3 regions of the Vibrio sp. F13 genome follow, and region 2 is predicted to be linked to each of the others. Evidence: predicted binding sites of a transcription regulator. Region 2 holds the regulator's gene; each other region holds the start of a gene.
What was found. The regulator MetJ, encoded in region 2, represses methionine synthesis genes. The targets are predictions, from matches to a motif close to TTAGACNTNTANANGTCTAA.
Positions count from the first base shown of each region.

Region 1: the regulator MetJ is predicted to act here: its motif matches at 1,005-1,024, upstream of metN (methionine ABC transporter ATP-binding protein MetN).
Region 3: the regulator MetJ is predicted to act here: its motif matches at 1,317-1,336, upstream of LMH68_RS01605 (MetQ/NlpA family ABC transporter substrate-binding protein).

Region 1 covers NZ_CP170175.1:2,498,045-2,500,252, forward strand. Annotated here, with positions in the region: gene metN (methionine ABC transporter ATP-binding protein MetN) at 1-908, opposite strand, end outside; gene gmhB (D-glycero-beta-D-manno-heptose 1,7-bisphosphate 7-phosphatase) at 1,116-1,700, shown strand; gene LMH68_RS11605 (MliC family protein) at 1,813-2,154, shown strand.
Region 2 covers NZ_CP170175.1:2,015,746-2,017,953, forward strand. Annotated here, with positions in the region: gene LMH68_RS09225 (malic enzyme-like NAD(P)-binding protein) at 1-1,100, shown strand, start outside; gene metJ (met regulon transcriptional regulator MetJ) at 1,267-1,587, opposite strand; gene LMH68_RS09235 (O-succinylhomoserine (thiol)-lyase) at 1,796-2,208, shown strand, end outside.
Region 3 covers NZ_CP170175.1:341,843-344,050, reverse strand. Annotated here, with positions in the region: gene LMH68_RS01610 (haloacid dehalogenase type II) at 1-286, opposite strand, end outside; gene LMH68_RS01605 (MetQ/NlpA family ABC transporter substrate-binding protein) at 484-1,287, opposite strand; gene LMH68_RS01600 (dienelactone hydrolase family protein) at 1,618-2,208, opposite strand, start outside.

The sequences.
Region 1 (2,208 bases), 480 kb from region 2:
TAATCAAGGTCAGAGCTTAGGATGCTGACATCGATATTGAATTTGCGTGCAATCTGAGTCATCAGCGGAGCATCAACCGTTGCGCCCGTAAACTCAAGACGTACCAACGGGTAGCTGCTGTTTACGCGAGTCTCTTGCAGGCGTGCTTGGTAATCTTCAGGGATCGTCAGATCCAACGTTGAACGAATGAATTGATGCGCTAGTTCAGTTTTAGGGTGAGCAAAGATGTCACCAACTGTGCCTTTCTCTACCAATTCACCACCGCCAATGATCGCCACTTCGTGACAAATGCTTTTCACTACATCCATCTCGTGCGTAATAAGCAGGATAGTGATGTTCAGCTTGCGGTTGATTTCACGCAGTAGCTCAAGAATCGATTGAGTGGTCGCAGGGTCCAATGCGCTGGTCGCTTCGTCACACAGCAGTACTTTCGGATCAGAGGCCAGTGCACGAGCAATCGCAACACGCTGCTTTTGACCGCCACTTAGGTTTGCCGGGTAGGTGTCTCGCTTATCCGCTAAGCCAACGAGTTCAAGTAACTCACTCACTTTTGCTTCAATAATCGCTTTATCTTTACCAGCAAGTTCTAAAGGCAGTGCTACATTGTTAAATACAGTACGAGAAGACAGCAGGTTGAAGTGCTGGAATATCATGCCGATGTTACGGCGCGCTTCGCTAAGTTCTGATTTGCTGAGTTTTGTTAGGTCGATACCGTCAACAATCACTTCACCAGAGGTCGGTGCTTCCAACATATTTACACAGCGGATTAGGGTACTTTTGCCTGCACCTGAAGAGCCGATGACTCCAAAGATTTGACCTTGAGGAATGTGGAGGTTGATATCAATTAAGGCATTGATTTCTTTAGTACCTTGATAAAAAACCTTGTTGACTTGATTCACTTTAATCATAGAGAAACCCGTGCAGGTAGAACAGAATAATATGTCGATAGCTCGCTCGATTTACAGACGATGCTATGGTGTTCTATGATCTAAGTCAATAGATATTTTTACGTCTAGACGGCTAAACGTCGATTGTATGGCTAAGCTAGAAACAATTCGTTAACGAACGCAAAACTAAATAGATAGTGATGAAGCAAATAAAGCGTGTAATAATTAATGATTAATAGAGAGTTGATAGAGAACAAAATTTTGTCTAAACCTGCTGTTTTTTTAGATCGTGATGGTGTGATTAACGTTGACCACGGCTACGTACATGATGAGCATGACTTTGAATACATTGACGGTGTGTTTGAAGCGGCGAAAGCGTTTAAAGATATGGGCTATTTATTGGTGCTAGTGACTAACCAGTCAGGCATTGCTCGCGGCATGTTTAGTGAAGACCGTTTTCTTTCTTTAACGCAGTGGATGGATTGGAACTTTGTTGATAATGGTGTCGAGCTCGATGGCATTTATTACTGTCCTCACCACGCTGAGCACGGTATTGGTGACTACAAGCAAGATTGTGAATGTCGTAAGCCAAAGCCAGGCATGTTCATTTCTGCTCGTGACTTTCTGAAGATTGATATGGCTAACTCGGTCATGATCGGCGATAAAGCGGAAGACATGATGGCTGCAGAAGCAGCAGGTGTTGGTACTAAAGTCTTGGTAAGAACGGGTAAACCCATCACTGAAAAAGGTGAAGCGTTGGCTAGCGTGGTACTTGATAGCATTAAAGACGTACCCGCTTTCTTAAAAGGCTAAACGTTTTATTTATCACTAAGGTATGGACCTATCATTAGGCACTTACATTAGGTTTGTTCGAACCTGTGAATAGGCTAAGTGTCGTTGACTATATAAAGATGAGGAACGAAGTATGAAAGCTATGTTGGTAGCATCTCTATGTACAGTAGCATTGGTTGGGTGCTCTAAATCAGCAGCCCCTGAGACTGATAGCGCAACATCGAATGATCAATTCGCGACTTTTCAATGTGAGTCTGACGTCTCGTTTGATGTGTCTTACCTTGATAATGAAAAAGCGGTACTACGCTTGCCTGATAATGAATACCGCCTGACTCAAGTTCCAGCGGGCTCAGGAACCAAATACATCTTAGATGATGGCACTTCAGAGATGATTAACAGCATCACTTTGCGCACGAAAGGTGACAATGCGCGTCTAGAACTTGGTCGCGTAGTCTATCGAAATTGCCAAAAGTAAGTCATAGTAAGAACTGCTAGTATTTACAAACAGTTAAGTGAGGGAATCTACCCT
Region 2 (2,208 bases):
AGATCGCACAGAACGTTGATAACGTTTATAAGTACACAGGTAAAGGCAACATGGTTGCAGTTATCTCTAACGGTACAGCGATTCTTGGCCTAGGTAACCTTGGCCCTATTGCTTCTAAACCTGTTATGGAAGGCAAAGCGCTCCTGTTTAAGCGTTTTGCTGGTTTAGATTCTATCGATATTGAAGTAAAACACCGCACAATCGATGAGTTCGTTGATACAGTTGCGAATATCGCAGATACATTCGGCGGTATTAACCTGGAAGACATCAAAGCACCAGACTGTTTTGAGATTGAACGTCGCCTGATTGAACGTTGTGATGTTCCGGTATTCCACGATGACCAACACGGTACTGCGATTGTAACGGCAGCGGGTATGCTGAATGCGATCGAGCTTCAAGGTAAGAAACTTGAAGAGTGTAAGATCGTTTGTTTAGGTGCTGGCGCAGCGGCGGTTGCTTGTATGGAACTACTGATTAAGTGTGGCGCTCAGCGTGAAAAAATCTACATGCTTGACCGTAAAGGTGTGATCCATACTCGTCGTGATGACCTCAACGAATACAAAGAGCTGTTCGCAAATAACACTGATAAGCGTACGCTTGAAGATGTTATCGAAGGCGCTGACCTGTTCTTGGGTGTATCGGGGCCGAATCTACTGCCTGCTGAAGCACTAACGCTGATGGCTGATAAGCCTGTTGTGTTTGCATGTTCAAACCCAGATCCAGAGATCAAGCCTGAGCTTGCACACGAAGTTCGTTCTGACCTAATCATGGGTACAGGCCGCAGTGATTACCCTAACCAAGTAAACAACGTACTTTGTTTCCCATTCATTTTCCGTGGTGCACTAGACGTGCGTGCGAGCGAAATTAATGACGAAATGAAGCTAGCGGCGGTTAAAGCGATTCGTGAACTGGCGAAAGAAGAAGTTCCAGCTGAAGTACTAGCAGCTGCGGGCGAGACTGCACTGGAGTTCGGTAAGGGTTACATCATTCCTAAGCCAATGGACCCACGTCTACTTCCTCGCGTAGCACGAGCAGTTGCGGAAGCGGCTGTTGAATCTGGCGTAGCTCGTATCGAGATGCCTGCTAACTATATGGCTTAATAGCTATTGCTCTATTGAGCCAAAAAGAATAATAAAAAACCGACTCATCTGGAGTCGGTTTTTTTATGTCTATCATTCACAGCGCAATCATAAAAAGCTATGCGCGATGTGATAAATAAGGTTCAGCTAGAGCGAATCAATAATGAAGGCAGTGACTGAGTTGTTTTTATTCTTCGTCAAACGCTTCGAACTCGATACCCATCTCTGTCATCAGCTTTTTCACTTCAGCAGGAATATCGTCTGGGCGGTCTTTACGAAGGTCTTCATCCGTTGGTAGTGGTTGGCCTGTGTACGCATGTAGAAAGGCTTCGCACAGTAGCTCACTGTTTGTTGCATGGCGTAGGTTATTAATCTGGCGGCGAGTACGCTCGTCAGTAAGAACCTTTAACACTTTTAGAGGGATAGAAACTGTAATTTTCTTTACTTGTTCGCTTTTCTTTCCATGCTCAGCATATGGGCTTATGTATTCACCATTCCAGTCGGCCATTGCGTACCTTCATCACTTTAGTTGTTAGAATAAATTAATAGTGGTGATTTTAGCGGGATTTACTGCCATAAGCAAAGACATATAGACGTCTAGAAGTGTTGACGTCTCACGTTTATGAAAGTAAAGTGAATAACATATATCTAACACAGCCGCAAAATGCCGACAAGCCGCTGTGATTCTCAGACGCAAAACTTGTAAGGAAGCACCTATGAGCAGCCGGAAGCCAGCAACAATCGCAGTACGTACTGGTATCGAGTCAGACACGCAACACCATGCCGTTGTCCCACCCATTTATCTTTCGACTAACTATGGGTTTCCCGCTTTTGGTGAAGTGCCAAAGTACGATTACACCCGTTCTGGTAACCCAAACCGCGGTTTATTAGAGACGGCACTGTTTGAGCTTGAATCAGGCAAAGGCGCGGTTGTGACTAACTGTGGTACTTCGGCGCTTAACTTATGGGTTTCGGCTTTCTTAGGCGGCGATGATCTTATTATTGCACCGCACGATTGCTACGGCGGTACTTACCGTCTGTTTAACACTCGCTCGCTAAAAGGTGACTTCAAAGTTCTGTTCGTTGATCAATCGGATCAAGCAGCGCTGGATGCGGCGCTCGCGCTTAA
Region 3 (2,208 bases), 1.6 Mb from region 2:
CAGTGTGCGCTGGTAGATTGGCAAAAGAAGTTAACAAGGCACTTTTGCTTTCTGCCGTTAAATCACACTTGTATCGCTGTGCAATAGCGTTGAGCGCTGCATTCGCTAATTCAGAAAAAGTAGATTTTACGTTTGTTGCGATGCAAACCGTTGAAGAGTGTAAAAGCTTTGAAAACCAAAGTGATAATGCATCCTCCTTTCCAAACACCGCTTTAAATTTAGGCTGTAATGACTCCAAATTTAAAACCGTTTCGTTTATATCAAAAAGTATCACTTCTTTTTTCATGCAAAGCCCCCAGATTTAATTGAATTTTATGCTTACATAATCTGCTCTGACGATATGGTTTTCAACCTCCATTCAAGTAACTAAAGCTTTGCTCTCTAATTTGAAAAGAAGCTGGAATGCGTCAACGACAACCCGCCAACTCAAATCTGGCGTTGCTTTATGAGTATCATGCAACGCCAAATCTGAAACGATTTAGCTTAATTTGCGGCTTCGATGGTGCCTTTGAAAGTGCTGTCTAAAAAGTCATTGATCTCTTGTGAGTGGTAAATTGAGATAATCTTTTTATACGTTTCATTATTTTTGTCTTCTTCTCGCGCCGCAACAACCATCACTGCTAAAGGTGCGTCTTTTTTCTCTAAGTAAATGCCTTGTTTCTTAGGGTCGAGTCCAGCCGACATTACATAGTTCATGGTGATTGCAGCAGCATCTACATCGTCAAGAGAGCGGGGTAGCTGCGCGGCATCCACTTCAACAAATCGAATGTTCTTCGGGTTGCTAACAATATCGTTTAAAGACGCGTTGAAACCAGCGTTGTCTTTTAATGAGATCAGCCCTGCATCTTCAAGCAGTAATAGTCCACGCCCGCCATTCGTTGGATCGTTTGGAATCGCGATTCGAGCGTTTTCGGGAATAGAATCAAGCGAAGTGTACTTGTTCGAGTAAATGCCCATACGCATCAAAATTGAACGTCCGATAGAAACTAACTGGCTATCGTGATTGGCATTAAAGTTATCGAGGAATGGCTGATGCTGGTAACTGTTCAGTTGGATACTTCCATCATCTAATGCTGCGTTAGGGGTGATATAGTCTGAGAACTCGACGAGTTCAATGTTTATCCCTTGCTTTGCTGCTTCTTTGGCAACAGCTTGTACAACTTGTGCATGTGGGCCAACTGTCGCCCCAATCTTGATGACAGCCTCGTCTTTTTTTCCACATCCTGTTACACCGAATACGAAAGCTAATGCCAACAGGGATGCTGTGATTTTTTTGTAGCTGTTCATGATAACTCCATTTAATAAATAAAAGACATGTAGACGTCTAGCTATCTATATTATCTATTTGCGCGATCGGGTCAATAGGTTTGTTTGAAGCGAAGTTACATTGATGAGCGGTTAAGTCAGTGAATCAACGAGGCTTCTGTACGTGAGACTCGACCGACAATCCCCTTCTAACCCCCTTGGTTTACATCTCAAATCTATTGTTGGTAATGGAAAAAGGAGGAACTGATTACCGACCAACAAAGGCCTCGCGAGTGCGAGGCCTTTTGGGTTTTGTAGGGAATAGGGCAGTCACTCGGAATCTAAAGAAAACGGGTTCAGTAAAGCTAACTATTAAGAAAGCTTTTGGTTAAAGAACTCAAGTGTACGTTTCCAAGCTAACTCTGCTTCTTCTTCAGCATAGCGGCCAGTTGAATCGTTATGGAAGCCATGGTTCACGCCGTCATAGATGTAAGCTGTGTAGTCTGCTTCGTTCTCTTTGAGTTCGGCTTCATAATCTGGCCAAGTCGCATTCACGCGTTTATCGATTCCCGCAAATTGGATGAGCAAGGGGCCTTTTACATTTTTTCTTAAATCTGGTGCGGCAGGAGTACCATAAAATGGAACGCCTGCATCGAGTTGCTCTGGCATGACAGCGGCCAACATATTCACGATATAGCCACCGAAGCAGAAACCGACTGCGCCTAGCTTACCGTTACTTTTTTCATGGGACTTCAAGAAGTTTGCCGCTGCGATAAAGTCTTCTTCGATTTTCTCTTTTGATAGCGACTTCTGCATCGTTCGACCTTCATCATCATTACCTGGATACCCGCCAAGCGAATAGAGTGCATCAGGTGCAAACGCAATAAACCCCGCCGCTGCGAGTCGTCTTGCCACATCCTTTATGTATGGATTGAGGCCTCTATTTTCATGAATGACCAATAC